Regions from separate parts of the Actinoplanes sp. NPDC051513 genome, predicted to be linked through region 2. Evidence: riboswitches for the same ligand, from Rfam matches in the RefSeq annotation. Region 2 holds a riboswitch; the other holds the start of a gene.
The links. Region 2 has a riboswitch for cyclic di-AMP ahead of ACIA5D_RS30175 (coiled-coil domain-containing protein). Riboswitches for the same ligand answer to the same signal wherever they lie in the genome.
Positions count from the first base shown of each region.

Region 1: it holds a riboswitch for cyclic di-AMP, as region 2 does, so the genes downstream of both, ACIA5D_RS10085 (transglycosylase family protein) here and ACIA5D_RS30175 (coiled-coil domain-containing protein) in region 2, are expected to answer to the same signal.

Region 1 covers NZ_JBITDW010000003.1:28,521-35,906, forward strand. The annotation lists gene ACIA5D_RS10040 (PadR family transcriptional regulator) at 1-31, shown strand, start outside; partial or broken gene ACIA5D_RS10045 (transposase) at 1-232, shown strand, start outside; gene ACIA5D_RS10050 (GGDEF domain-containing protein) at 157-432, opposite strand; gene ACIA5D_RS10055 (VTT domain-containing protein) at 467-1,957, opposite strand; gene ACIA5D_RS10060 (SDR family oxidoreductase) at 2,035-2,670, shown strand; gene ACIA5D_RS10065 (hypothetical protein) at 2,685-3,050, opposite strand; gene ACIA5D_RS10070 (LysR family transcriptional regulator) at 3,100-3,978, opposite strand; gene ACIA5D_RS10075 (YybH family protein) at 4,049-4,414, shown strand; gene ACIA5D_RS10080 (cysteine hydrolase family protein) at 4,555-5,202, opposite strand; gene ACIA5D_RS10085 (transglycosylase family protein) at 5,293-5,976, opposite strand; cyclic di-AMP (ydaO/yuaA leader) riboswitch at 5,978-6,157, opposite strand; gene ACIA5D_RS10090 (saccharopine dehydrogenase family protein) at 6,362-7,386, shown strand, end outside.
Region 2 covers NZ_JBITDW010000010.1:219,501-226,886, forward strand. The annotation lists gene ACIA5D_RS30165 (beta-phosphoglucomutase family hydrolase) at 1-702, shown strand, start outside; gene ACIA5D_RS30170 (glycoside hydrolase family 65 protein) at 764-3,130, shown strand; gene ACIA5D_RS30175 (coiled-coil domain-containing protein) at 3,187-4,230, opposite strand; cyclic di-AMP (ydaO/yuaA leader) riboswitch at 4,234-4,384, opposite strand; cyclic di-AMP (ydaO/yuaA leader) riboswitch at 4,593-4,742, shown strand; gene ACIA5D_RS30180 (coiled-coil domain-containing protein) at 4,783-5,757, shown strand; gene ACIA5D_RS30185 (ABC transporter ATP-binding protein) at 5,781-6,557, opposite strand; gene ACIA5D_RS30190 (ABC transporter permease) at 6,550-7,386, opposite strand, start outside.

The sequences.
Region 1 (7,386 bases), on a different contig from region 2:
AGCCGACCAGTACGGCAGCCGCCGTACATGAGGTGGCCCGGGATCTTGGCCCGCATCCACGACAGTCTGCGCGAACTCCCAGTCGTTGCGCGGCGCCGAGACCGTCGCACGCCCGGACCGCGGCTACGACGCGGGCAAGAAGATCAACGGCAAACGTCATATCGCCGTCGACACCTGCGGACTGCTGCTCGCGGTGCTGGTCACCGGCGCCGGCGTGCAGGACCGCGACGGCGCCTGCCCGCTGCTCTGGGCACTGCCCGCCTCCACCCGGTTGCGGCCGGCCCGCTTCGCCGCGTAGAGCCGCCGGTCGGCCAGCGTCATGACCTCCGGCAGCTCGTCGCCTTCGGCGACATTCGCGACGCCCAGGCTGATGGTCACGCTGAGGCCTTTCTCGATCTGTTCCCGTGGGTACGCCGCCACGTGCGCCCGCATGCCGTGCCTCCTGGTTATCCGCGGTGCGGATCACCTATCGCGCGGCCGGCACGCTACTTGAGTTCTCAACGAACTCGGCTTGCCGGACCGCGGCCCGGGGCCCCGACCAGATCGCGGCGGTGAGCGCCGCCCACGCCGCGCCGATCAGCACGGCCGCGACAGTCTCGCTCGTGCGGCTCCACCCGAGGTAGACCCACGATCCCGCGAACACGACCACGTAGATCGCCGCCGCCGTCCAGACCGTGACCCGCCATTTCCAGGGCAGCCGCCCCGTGAGCATCCAGGCCAGCAGGCCGACCGCCCCGGCGAGCTGCGCGGTGTGCCCGGCGGCCATGGTCGCCATCGGGCCGGCGAGGTCGAACGGGATGTAACCGCCGAACTCGCTCGACGCCGGGAACACGACCGAGCTGGGCTCCCGCCAGCTCTCCCAGGCCGGCGGCGTGGTCAGGGCGAAGGCCGCGGCCAGCACGACGATCGGCAGCACCGGGCCGACCGCGGTGATCAGCCCTTCCCGCTCGCCGAGCCACCGCCGGAACAACCACCGACCCAGGGAGACAACCGCGGCGACACCGAACAGCAACGCCGGGTCGCCGAAGGTCGCGGTGTCGAGCGCGAAGAGGTAGCCGTCCGAGGTCCATTGGGACCGGGCCCAGTTGGTGATCGCGGCGTCCGCGTCGGCCAGCCCGCTGAAGCGCACCACGACCGGCACGACCAGCACGAGCAGCGCGGCGAGCCCGAAGAGCAGGCCGGCGCCCAGCCCGAGCTCCACCGCCGGGCCGGCGTCCCGCCCGCGCCCCAGCCAGCGCCCCAGCTGCCCGCGCCCCAGCCCCAGCCGTGGCCCCAGCCGCTCGGGCTTGTGCCCGAGCCGCAGGCGCGCCGGCCATCGCCGCCGGGCGAAGGTGGTGGCGAGCGAGTAGAAGGGCCGCGGGTGGCGCCCCAGCCAGCGGCCGAGCAGCACGAGCGCGACGACCAGGGCGGCGAGCACGGCCACGGCGCCACCGGCGCGGCCGGCCCGCGCCACGAGCAGGTCGTAGGAGGCGCCGGCCAGGTAGCTGGCGCCGACCATCCACAATGCCCAGAGCGCCGCGGCCGGCGTGTGCCACAGGGCGAACCGCCGGTACGGCACCCCGTTCACCGCGGCCAGCCGCGGGATCAGCGTGCGCGCCCCCACGATCCACTGACCCAGGAAGACGGCCCGGCCGCCGTGCCTCGCGAACAGCCGCTCGGCCCGGTCCCACTGCTTCTTGCCCACCCGCCGCCCGAGCTTGCCGGTCCGCAGCCGGGGCCCGCGCCGCCGCCCCGAATGGAAGGCGGCCGTCCCGCCGAGGATCCCCGCCGCGACCCCCACGACCAGGGCCGGCACGATCGGCACCGTCCCCGCGTTGGCGAGCAGCCCGAGGGCGATCAGCGCGGTCGCGGCCGGCAACACCAGACCCGCGATGATCGCCGACTCCGCCGCGACGAGCACGCCCACGACGGCGTACACCAGGATCGGCGGCAGGCTGCCGAGCAGGTCGTTGAGCACACTGGTGACGCTATGCAGCCGATTCGCGACCCTCAATCGGTGATCGCCCTTAGGGCTTTCAGGAGTATGACTGAGGCATGGACATTCTCGTTGCCGGCGGCCACGGCCAGGTCGCCCTCCGCCTGTTGAAGCTGCTCGCCGCCGAGGGCCACACCGCGAGAGGCCTGATCCGTACGCCTTCGCAGGCCGGCGACCTGCGGGCGGTCGGGGCTGTCCCGGTCGTCGGCGACCTGGAGAACGACCCGTCGCTCGCGCCCTACGTGAAGGGCGCCGACGCCGTCGTCTTCGCCGCAGGCGCCGGGCCGGGAAGCGGCGCCGCCCGCAAGCGCACGGTCGACCTGGGCGGCGCGATCAAGCTCGCCGACGCGGCGATGGCCGAGTCCGTCTCCCGCTACGTGATGGTCTCGTCGATCGGCGCCGAGAATCCATCGGCCGGCGGCGCCATGCAGCCCTACCTCGAGGCAAAGGCAGAAGCTGACGCGTACGTCGTGGCGAGCGGCCTCGACCACACGATCGTCCGCCCGGGGCACCTCACCGACGACCCGGGCACCGGCCTGGTCAAGGCCACCCGCACGCTGGGCAACCGGGGGCCGATCCCGCGTGACGACGTGGCCGCGGTGCTGGCCGCCTGCCTGTGGACCCCCGCCACGATCGGCGTCACCTTCGAGCTCTTCGCGGGCGAGACCCCCATCGCCGAGGCCTTGAACCTCTAGGCCCGCCCGGCGCTCTACGCTTCGGGAAGGTGGGCGGCCAGCGCGCGGGCCTCGTTGCGCAGCTGTTCCGCGCGGTCCGCGTACCCGGCCTGCTCGTACTCCCCGGCCGCGGTCTCCCGCTCCTCCACCTCGTCCCGCACGATCCGCTCGACGTCGGCCTCCGTCAGCGCCCGCCGGGCGACCTCGGTCGTTCCCACGCCCACCGCGATGTGCTCGATCGCGAGGCTCGTGCCCGTCGCCTCCTCGGCCGGCACGATCGCCTCGGCGTTGTCGATCGCCGCCAGGGTGGCGCGCAGCGCGGCCGTCGCCGCCCGGTCCCGCGACTTCATGGCAGCCGGCAGCGCCGCACGAAGCCGCTGCCGCAGGGAGATCTCCGTCATGACCGCGACGCTATAGCCCGGAAACTCATTTCGCTCAGCCCGACGCTGTTCAGCCTTCGCCGAACTCCCGGCGAAGGTGCGGCAGCAGCGCGGCCAGCGCCGTGCTCGTCCGCGGGCGCCACACCAGCGCGAGCAGCGCCGGGATCGTCACTCCGGTGATCGGCACGGCTACGAGGTCCGCGTGCGCCTTCCCCATCGACTCGCTCAGCACCGCGATTCCGAGGCCGCGCGCCGCCATGTCGGCGACCGCCGCCGGCGCCGACGCGACCAGCACCACGTCCGGGATCAAGCTCGCGGACACACACGCCTCATCGAAAGCGGCGCGGATACCGGTCCCCTCGGGCAAGGTGACGAGAGCGTGCGCCACCAGCTCGGTCAGCGGCAGCCCTGGCTCACCCGCCTGCGGATGATCGGGCGGGACCAGCGCCACGAGGCCCTCGCTGGCGATCACCTGGGCGGACAGGTGCTCCGGCGGCGCGCCGGCCACGCCGACGAGGGCGATGTCGGCCAGCCCGGTCCGCACCGAGTTGACGAGCCGGCGGGAGTCGTTCTCGAGCAGCTCGAGCTCGATCGCCGGGTGCTCGCGGTGGAACGCGGCCAGCGCGGCGAACAGGGGAGTGATCTCGCAGCCGGTCACCATGCCGATCGTGAGATGGCCGCGGACGAGGCCCTTCACCTCGTCGATCGCCTCGCGCAGCTCGGAGGCGGCGTTCAGCGCCGTCCGGGCGTACTGGAGAGCCACCTTGCCCGCCTCGGTGAGTCGCGCGACCCGTCCCGACCGGTCGAAGAGCTCGGCGCCCAGCTCGGTCTCCAGCGCCTTGACCTGGGCGCTCACCCCCGACTGGCTGATGTGCACGCGCTGGGCGGCACGGGTGAAGCCGGCCTCTTCGGCCACCGCCACGAAGTACGCGAGCTGCCGCAGTTCCATAACCACAGATTCTAGTTCGCATAAAAACTATGCGTTGGACTTCTGTTCCCCGCCCGACGAGGCTGGAGTCATGACCGAACGCGAGAAGGCTCGTAAGCCAGAAGACCTGACCCGCCTGTTCGTCGAGCGCGCCAATGAGAAAGACGCGGAGGGTCTCGCCCTGCTCTACGAGGAAGACGCGGTGATGGCCTATCCGCCCGGCCGGCAGACCGTGGGCCGCGCCGCGATCCAGAAACTGTGGGAAGAGGCGCTCCCGCACATGCCGGCCTTCGAGCCCGAGCAGCCGCTGCCGACGCTGATCAGCGGAGACCTGGCGCTGACCGCGACCCCGCCCAAGGATGGCGCCGGCGCCCGCGCGCAGGTGGTGCGCCGGCAGCCCGACGGCACGTGGCTCCGCGTCCTCGACCAGCCCGAGTTCGTCACGCCGGGGCGTTGACGCGGCCGCCCGCTCGGCTTCGACGTGGCCACCCCGCTCGGCTTCGACGTGGCCACCCCGCTCGGCTTCGACGTGGCCGCCCGCTCGGCCTCGCGCGGCAGCGAGCCCCGTGGACGGCGCACCAAGAGGTCGAGGCGGCGTCAGACCGTCGGCGTGATGGCTTCGGCGGTGGTGCGGAGCACGGTGCCGAGGCCGGCGACCTCGCGGAAACCTTGGTCGCTGGCTTGCGACACGGCGTCGGTGACCAGCACGACGCGGTAATCGCGCTCGTGGGCCTCGATGATGTTGGCGCGCGGGCAGTTGGGCAGGTTGCAGCCGGCGAAGACGAGGGTGTCGACGCTGTGCGCGGCGAGGAGCTCCTCGAGCCGCGTGCGATAGAAGGCGCCCCAGCGCGGTTTGTAGAGCGCGTATTCGCCGGGGCCGAGCAGCTGCGGCTCGCCGCGCAGAAGGGCCTCGTCGTCGAGGTTGTCGTCGAGGTCGCCGGCCGGCGCCAGGCCCGGCGCAAGCAATCGGCCGGGCGTGCCGGGCCGGGCGAATTCGGCGCCGCCCTGCACGAGGGTGCGCCGCACGCGGTCGACGTCCTGGCCGTCGGCCGGATAGAGGCGGACAACGTGGACGATCGGCCGTCCGGTCGCCCGGAACGTCTCGGTGAGCTTCGTGAGGTTGGGGAGGATCTCGGTGGTGCCGGCCAGCCCGAACGGGCCATCGGAAAGGAAGTCGCGCTGCATGTCGATGGTGATCAGCGCCGAGCGGTCCCAGTGCGGCTCGAGATGCGGGTCGGTGGCCATGCCGCCACTGTGGCACAACCGCCACTTCGTCGCCGGTGGGGCGCGGCCCGGCCGCCCTGGGGGATGAGCGGCCGGGTCGCTACGAGTGGATCAGAGTGCGATCCGCTGACCGGGGAAGATCAGGTTGGGGTTGCTGATGGTGTTGCCGTTCAGCTGGTAGAGGGTGTGCCAGCCGCCCTTGACGTGGTTGCGCGTGGCGATGGCCGACAGCGTGTCGCCGGAGCGGACGACGTAGGTCTTGCCGGTGGCCTTCGCGGTCGTGGTGCGGGTGACCTTGTGCGACGACGTCGTGGGCTTCTTGGTGGCCTTCTTGGTGGCCTTGTGCGTGGTCGACTTCGACTTGTGGGCCGACTTCGACGACGACTTGGAGCCGCTCGTGTTCGAGCCCTTGTAGTGCTTCGACGAGCCGGCCTTCTTGCCGCACACCGGCCACGCGCCGATGCCCTGGCCGTCCAGCACCTTCTCGGCGATGCGGATCTGCTCCGCCTTGCTCGCCTTGTTCGCGGTGCTGGCGTACTTCGTGCCGCCGTAGGCCTTCCACGTGCCGCGGGTGAACTGCAGCCCGCCGTAGAAGCCGTTGCCGGTGTTGATGCTCCAGTTGCCGCCCGACTCGCACTGCGCGATCGCGTCCCAGTTCACACTGGACGCCTGCGCGGGGGAAGCGGGGCCGAGCAGGGCGGCCGTGCCCGCCACGCCGACGGCCGTGAGGCCCAGCGCGAAACGGGCGTGCTTGCGCGCCCGCGGCGTGCGGGCATGCTTGCGGATCTGTGCCATGACAGAGAACCCTCCACGCCTACGAGGTCAGCTGTCGGGTTCGGGCTGAGGTGCCCGGCCGCCATCCTGCGGCTTCACCCCGAGGCGCGCGCATCGCGCGCCGAGGAACGTTTGGGTCCCCCGCTCCCTGCCACGGGTTAATGTCCGGCGGGCGGTGGCAGGGACTCGGCGTTCCACCCGCGGTGCCCGCATCGCGGGACCGGCCGACGGTAACCACGGGTCCGCGAATTCACCCAAGCTCAGCCCGGGAAAGGTGACGTTGTTCTCAGCTATTGCCCTATTTGATCTTGCTTTATGTCGAGAATGACCGATTGGTAACGCTCTGGCATTACCGATCGGTAACTTGTCCGGCCGCCGCCGGAAACCTGGTGGAGAATCTGCTGCCATGAGCGACCACCCCCGCGATCACGACATCGTCGTCTATGGCGCCTCCGGTTTCGTCGGAGCGCTGGTGGCGCAGTACCTGGCCGAGCACGCGCCGGCCGGCACGCGGGTCGCCCTGGCCGGCCGCTCCGAGGCCAGGATCGCCGAGGTCAAGCAGCGTCTCGGCGTCGACTGGCCGGTCCTGGTGGCCGACGCCACCGACGTGCCTGCCCTCGAGCGGTTGGCCGCCGCGACCCGGGTCGTCGTCACCACCGTCGGGCCATATGCGAGATACGGCAAAGCGCTCGTGCGGGCCTGCGCCGCCGCCGGCACCGACTACGTCGACCTCACCGGTGAGGTGTTGTTCGCCCGGGCGAGCATCGACGACAACCACGAGCTCGCCCGCTCGACCGGCGCCCGCATAGTGCACTCCTGCGGCTTCGACTCGATCCCGTCCGACATCGGCGTGCATGTGCTCGACCAGCAGGTCAAGGCCGACGGCGCCGGCGAGCTCACCGACACCACGCTGGTCGTCACCAGCCTGCGCGGCGGGATCAGCGGCGGCACGATCGACTCGATGCGGCACCAGCTCGACGTGGTCAAGAACGACGGCAAGCTGCGCCGGGTCGCCGCCAGCCCCTACTCGCTGAGCCCCGACCGCGCCGCCGAGCCCGATCTCGGCCGGCAGGACGACACCGCCATCGTGTCCGGTCCCGCCGTGCACCCCCGGTTGCGCGGCACGCTCGCGCCGTTCTTCATGGCCTCCTACAACACCCGGGTGGTGCGCCGCAGCAACGCCCTGCGCGGCTGGGAGTACGGCCGGGCGTTCCGCTACCGCGAGACGATGAGCGTCGGCGCCTCCCCGCTCTCCCCGGTGATCGCCCACGGCACCCGGCTCGGCCTCGGCGCGCTGATGGTCGGCCTGTCGCTACCGCCGACCCGCTTCCTCCTCGACAAGATCCTGCCCAAGCCGGGCGAAGGCCCGAGTGCGGAGGCCCGGGAGAACGGCCACTTCACGATGGACCTGTTCGCCACCACGACGTCCGG
Region 2 (7,386 bases):
GATCTTGATGGCGTGCTCACGCAGACCGCACTTGTGCACAATGCTGCGTGGAAACAGACGTTCGACGCGTTCCTCCAGATGTGGTCAGCACAGCACGGGCAAGAGTTCGTGCCGTTCGACTCCGGCGCCGACTATCACGACTACGTCGACGGCCGGCCACGCGCCGATGGTGTCCGCACCTTCCTGGCCTCTCGCGGTATCACCCTGCCCGAGGGCACTCCCGACGACGGTCCCGACCAACCGACCGTGAACGGGCTCGGCAACAGAAAGAACATCCTCGTCCTGCAGAAGATCAAAGAGGGCGCCGTCCAGGTCTACCAGGGCTCTGTGGAGTACCTCGAGGCCGCACGCGCCGCGGGCCTGCGCCGCGCGGTGGTCTCGGCGAGCGCCAACTGCAAGGACGTGCTCGAGGCGGCGGGTATCGCCGACCTCATAGAGGAGCGCGTGGACGGTGTGACCGCACGCGAGCAAAACTTGCCTGGCAAGCCGGCACCCGACACTTTCCTGTATGGGGCGAAACTGCTGGGTCTTCCCCCGGAGGCGTGTGCCGTCTTCGAGGACGCTCAGGCCGGCGTTGCCGCAGGTCGGGCCGGTCATTTCGGGATCGTGGTCGGCGTGGACCGGGTCGGACAACGTGACGCTTTGGTGGAGCACGGGGCCGACATCGTTGTCACGGACCTGTCCGAACTCCTGACGCGCTGAACCCGTATCAGCGTTTATATCTTTCGACGTCTTTCTCTTTTCATTCGCGAGAGGCACCACCGTGATCCGTGAACGGGCATATCCCGTGGACCCTTGGCACATCCGGGAGACCCGGCTGGACCTGGACCTGCTGGCCCAGTCCGAGTCGGTTTTCGCGCTGGCCAACGGGCACATCGGGATGCGCGGAAACCTGGACGAGGGCGAGCCGCACGGCCTGCCGGGTACCTACCTGAACTCGTTCTACGAGCTGCGCCCGCTGCCGTACGCCGAGGCCGGCTATGGATTCCCGGAGTCCGGCCAGACGATGATCAACGTGACCAACGCCAAGCTCATGCGGCTGCTGGTCGACGACGAGCCGTTCGACGTGCGGTACGGCGAGCTGCGCTCCCATGAGCGCGTGCTCGACCTGCGAGCCGGCACGCTCGAGCGCAACGTCGAGTGGGTCTCCCCGTCCGGCCAGGCCATCCGCGTACGCACCGTGCGCCTGGTCTCGTTCACCCAGCGCGCCGTGGTCGCCTTCCTGTACGAGGTGGAGCCGCTCGACGCCTCCTGCCGGCTGATCCTGCAGTCCGAGCTGGTCGCCAACGAGCAGCTGCCGCCGATGAGCAAGGACCCGCGGGTCGCGGCCGTGCTCGACCACCCGCTGCAGGCCGAGGAGATGCTCGAGCAGCGCACCGGTGGCCTGCTGGTGCACCGCACCAAGGCCAGCGACCTGCGGATGGCCGCGGCCATGGAACACCTCGTCGAGGCGCCCGGCAAGCACGCCATCACCACCGAGGGCCACCCCGACTGGCTGCGCACCACGGTCGCCACCAAGCTCGAGCCGGGCCAGAAGCTACGCGTGGTCAAGCTCGCCGCGTACGGCTGGTCCGGGAGCCGCTCGCTGCCCGCCATCCGCGACCAGGTGGGCGCCGCGCTCGCCAGCGCTCGGCTGGACGGCTGGGAGGGCCTCGTCGAGGCCCAGCAGGAATACCTGGACGCTTTCTGGGACCACTCCGACGTCAAGGTCGAGGGCGACCCCGAGGTGCAGCAGGCGGTCCGCTTCGGCCTGTTCCACACACTCCAGGCCGGCGCCCGGGCCGAGCAGCGCCCGATCGGCTCCAAGGGCCTCTCCGGCCCCGGCTACGACGGGCACACCTTCTGGGACGCCGAGACGTTCGTGCTGCCGGCGCTCACCTACACCCAGCCGGCCGCGGCGGCCGACGTGCTGCGCTGGCGGCACTCGACGCTCGACCTGGCCCGGGAGCGCGCGCAGACGCTCGGCCTGCAGGGCGCGGCCTTCCCGTGGCGCACCATCCGCGGGCAGGAATGCTCGGCGTACTGGCCGGCCGGCACCGCCGGATTCCACATCGGCGCCGACATCGCCGACGCGGTCCGCCGCTACGTGCAGGCCACCGGCGACTACGACTTCGAGCGCGAGGTCGGCCTCGAGCTGCTGATCGAGACCGCCCGGCTGTGGCGCTCGCTGGGCCACCACGACCGGCACGGCCGCTTCCACATCGACGGCGTGACGGGCCCCGACGAGTACACGGCCGTTGTGGACGACAACATCTACACCAACCTGATGGCCCAGCAGAACATGTTCAGCGCGGTCGAGGCGGCCAAGCGCCACCCCGACCTGGCCCGCCAGCTCGGCGTGGACGACGAGGAGATGGCCTCCTGGCGGGACGCGGCGGCGGCCGTGCACATCCCGTACGACCGGGAGCTTCAGGTGCACCAGCAGTCGGAGGGCTTCACCCGGCTCCAGGAGTGGGACTTCGAGAACACGCCGCCGGAGGCGTACCCGCTGCTGCTGAACTACCCGTACTTCGACCTGTACCGCAAGCAGGTGGTCAAGCAGGCCGACCTGGTGATGGCGATGTTCATTCGCGGCGACGCGTTCACGCCGGAGGAGAAGCAGCGCAACTTCGCCTACTACGACGCTCGGACCGTCCGGGACTCGTCGCTGTCGGCGTGCATCCAGGCCATCCTGGCCGCTGAGACCGGCCACCTCGAGCTCGCCCACGACTACCTGGGCGAGGCCGCGCTGATGGACCTGCACGACCTGCACCAGAACTCGCGGGACGGCGTGCACGTCGCGTCGCTGGCCGGCACGTGGATCTCGCTGGTCGCCGGCCTCGGCGGCATGCGCGACTTCAACGGTCAGCTGTCGTTCGCGCCGCGCCTGCCCAGCCGGATCGGCAACCTGGAGTTCTCGATGCTCTGGCGCGGCCTGCGGCTGCGGGTGAACGTGACGGCCGACGACGTGACGTACTCGCTGCGCAACGGCGGCGGCTCGGCCCGCCTCGTGCTGAGCCACCACGGCAAGGAGATCGAGGTGACCCAGGTGAAGCCGGTGACCGTGCCGATCCCGCCGGCGGGCCCGGTCGGCCCGTCGCCGACCCAGCCGGCCGGGCGCGCTCCGGTGCGCCGGGCGCCGCAGGACTGACCGATATTGAAAAGGCCCCCGCGGGAATGCCGCGGGGGCCTTCTTCGGCGGGGCCGTTAAAGCATCGAGACGTGTACGTGGTCCTTGTGAGTGCTCGCGCCGTGATAGGACTTCCAGCCCGTCGCCGGGAACCAGATCTGCTGGAACCAGATGACGTAGTAGATGCCCAGCCGATCGGCGTTACGCACCAGGAACGCCATGAGGTCGTTGCCGTAGTTCTTCATGTCGGTGTTGTGCGCGACCGAGAATCCGCTCTTCTGCAACGACCAGTCGCAGGCCCGGCCCTTCGGGTGCTCGAACGGGCCGCCGTTGCGGTGACAACCGACGAAGCGATTGAAGCCCGCCTTCTTCACCTCTTGGTACATGTGCAATGTACGGGCGGTGATGCAACCACTCGTGGTCGGATCGTTCACCGTGCATTTCTCCGGCGAGAAACCGCCGTCGGAGTTGCGCGGGGCGGGCGCCGCCTCCTTGGACACGGCGTCGACGAAGCCGCCGGTGAGGTTCTTGCCGCCGACCAGCGCGAGCGCCTTGTCGGCCGCGTCCTTCTGCTTCTTCATCGCGACCAGGTTGGTCTGCTGCTGCTTCACCTCGGCGTCGAGCGCGCTCTTCTTCGCCGTGACCTCGTCGATCGCCGCGTTCAGCTCGTGCAACTTCCGGTCGTGCAGGGTGTTGATCTCCTCGAGCGAGACCGCCTTGGCGAGGAAGTCGTCCGACCCCTGGCTGCCGAGCAGGAAGCTCGCGGCGCCGAGGTGGCCGGTGCGGTACTGCTGCGATGCGATGGCGTTGACCTCGGGAATCAGCGCGTCGCGCTTGGCCTCGGCCAGGTTGATCTCGACGGCCAGCTTCTTCTGGGTCGTGGTCGACTTCGCGACCGCGGCCTTCGCCTGTACGAACTTGCGGTTCGACGACTCGAGGATGTCGTTGAGGGTGGAGTTCGACTCGATCTCGTCACCCTTTTCGTCGGGCTGAGCCGACGAGGACGACGACGAGTCGTCGGGATCGGCGCTCGCGGGCGCGGCGGGTGCCGCAAAGAACGAGACAGCCACGAGCGGCGCCAGGGCCAGGGTCAGCCACCGGCGACGGGGGCGTACGGTCATCCAGGTTCCTTCCGGGTTACCGCCGACCGGGTTAGCTGACGGGTTCGGGACGGAAGCGATCCCTACCACGCCTCGTCTTGCGACTCAGCGCGGATACACCCCAAGTAACCATGGGTCCCCGGCTCGCCTCGCGGCGATTGGGCGGCGGCCTGCCGGCGCCTCGGGGGCGGCGCCTTCGGCGGCAGAGCCGCGGGTGAGTTTACCCGAGGTCGCTGAACACTTCAGGACCCAGGAAACGCAAATTCGGTAATCCTTCGGCGACGTTCCGTAAGAAAGTGACCGGCGGTTATCGGGCAATGGCGCAGAGTGCGAGATCTGTCGATCAATCGATATCATGGGTATGGTCGGTCACGGTCCCCGCCCGGGGGCCGCCGCCTAATCGCCTTTCGGCGAGCCGGGGAACCATGAGTTCCATTGGGGTGAATCCGCGCCGAGTCGCAAGACGAGGCGTGGTAGGGAACTTCCGTCCCGAACCCGTCAGCTAACTCGGTCGGCGGCCGACGGAAGGAACAGTTTGTGCGGCACATTACTGTCCGCCGGCGATTAGCGGCGATGCTCGCCATGCTGGTGGCCGCCTGCGGTCTGGCCATCGCGGTCGCGGGCCCGGCCACCGCGGCCCCGGGTGACACCGGCGACGACGGCGAGGGCGGCTCCAAGTCCGTGATCGAGCAGGTCGAGGCGGCCTCCAAGGGCTACCTCGAGGCCAAGGACGCGCTGGCCGCCTCGAAGAAGCGCCAGGCCGGGCTGACCGCCCAGCTCAAGCAGCTGGACGCCGACCTAGGACCCCGGCAGAAGGCGTTCGACCAGATCATCCAGCAGTCGTACAAGAGCGGCCGGCTCGGGCCGATGAGCGCGCTGCTCACCGCGGGCTCGGCGGGCGGATTCCTGGACCGGGCCGAGACGCTGCAGACGGTCGCGGTCAAGGAGAAGGCCGTTCTCGGCGAACTCCAGGCCACCCGCGACGGCCAGGCCCAGGCGAAGCTCGCGATCGAGGCCACCATCCGTGACCAGCAGAAGCAGGTCAACGTGATGGCCAAGCGCAAGGCACAGGCCGAGAGCGCGCTGAAGGCGGCCAACGCCGGGCAGGACGACCCGCAGCCGAGCGACGGCGGCAGCAGCAAGGGCGCGTCCGCGTTCCAGGGTGGCAGCGGCATGGTGGACGACCCGACCAGCGGTGGCCGCATCACCCAGCGCATGCTGCACGCCATGCAGCAGGCCCAGGCGGCCGGCTTCACCCACTACGTGCACTGCTTCCGCGAGCAGAACAGCGGCGAGCATCCGAAGGGCCGGGCCTGCGACTTCGCGGCCGACAAGGGTGGGTTCGGCGGGGTGGCGACCGGCAGCAGCAAGACGTACGGGAACAACCTGGCGAACTACTTCATCAACAACTCGAGCAAGATCGGCGTGCTCTACGTGATCTGGTTCCGGCGCATCTGGCTGCCTTCGAGCGGCTGGAAGTCGTACTCGGGTGGCAACGGCGACCCGTCGAGCGACCACACCAACCACGTGCATCTATCGGTCAGATAGCTGGACTGGAGGAGTACGAGACCTCATTTCTTCACGAAGGTCTCGTACTCCTTCAGCACGTCCTCGGTCGGGCCGTCCGCCTTGATCACGCCGCCCTCGAGCCAGATGCTGCGCTCGCAGGTGTCCCGGATCGACTGCTCGCTGTGGCTGACCAGGAAGACCGTGCCGGCCTCCTCGCGCAGGTCACGGACCCGCTGCTCGCTGCGCTTGCGGAACTTCGCGTCGCCGGTGGCCAGTGCTTCGTCGATGAGCAGCACGTCGTGCCTCTTGGCCGCGGCGATCGCGAAGCGCAGCCGGGCGCCCATGCCGGACGAGTACGTCCGCATCGGCAGCGAGCTGAAGTCGCCCCGCTCGTTGATGCCGGAGAACTCGATGATGTCCTTGACCTGCCCTTTCACCTCGGCCGGGGTCATGCCCATGGCCAGGCAGCCGAGCGTCACGTTGCGCTCGCCGGAGAGGTCGTTCATCAGCGCCGCGTTCACGCCGAGCAGCGAGGGCTGGCCGGCCGCGTAGATCGCGCCGCCCGGCTCCACCGGCAGCAGCCCGGCGATCGCCCGCAGCAGGGTCGACTTGCCCGAGCCGTTGGTGCCGATCAGCCCGATGGCCTCGCCCTTGTAGGCCACGAAGCTGGCGCCCTTGACCGCGTGCACCTCGCGCACCGCGGCGCTCTTGGTGCGGGTGACCAGCCGCTTGAAGCTGCTCACCGGCGAGTTCTGCGCCGCCGAGACCGAGCCGTGGATGCGGTAGATGATGTGCGCGTTGTCCGCGATGATCGTGGGGATCCGCTCGTCGTCAGCCACGGCCGTAACCCTTCTCTCCACGCCAGAAGTAGGCGTACCCGCCGATGCCCGCGACCAGCGACCAGACGATCGCCTGGATCCACAGCCGCAGCGGCGGCCCGGCCAGCTCGACGTTCTCCATCAGCGCGTGCCGCATGAGCTCGATGAAGACCAGCATCGGGTTCGCCTGGACCACGGCCAGCTTCCACCCGTGCAGGTGCTCGGTGAACTGGGTGACCGGGTAGAGCACGGCCGAGCCGTACATCCAGACGCGCATGATGAATGGGATGAGCTGGCGCAGGTCGTGCAGCTTGGAGCCGAGCCGGGCGACCAGCATCGAGAAGCCCGCGTTGAAGATCGTCTGCAGGATCAGCGCCGGGACCAGCAGCAGCCACTCCCACGTGACCGGCTCGCCGGTGAACAGCACGATGCAGATCAGCACGGTCATCGAGGCGATCATGTTGCGCGCCTCGACCAGGGTGATCGACAGCGGCAGGCTGGCCCGGGGGAAGTGCAGCGCCCGGATCAGGCCGAGGTTGCCGCTGATCGCCTGGACGCTCGCCTGCACCACCGCCTGCGTGTAGCCGAAGATGAAGACGCCGGTGCACAGGTACGGGATGAAGTTGCTGACGCCGTGCTTGGTGTTCAGCAGCACGCCGAAGATCACGTAGTAGACGCCCGCGTTGAACAGCGGGGTCAGCACCTGCCAGATCATGCCGAGCCGGGTGTTGCCCAGCGCGGCCGAGACCTTGGCGCTCGCGAACTCCCAGATGAAGTGCCGGTACGACCAGATCTGCCTGGTGTATTCCGGCAGGCTGGGCAGTCGTCCGGCTGCGCCTAGTCCATGTTT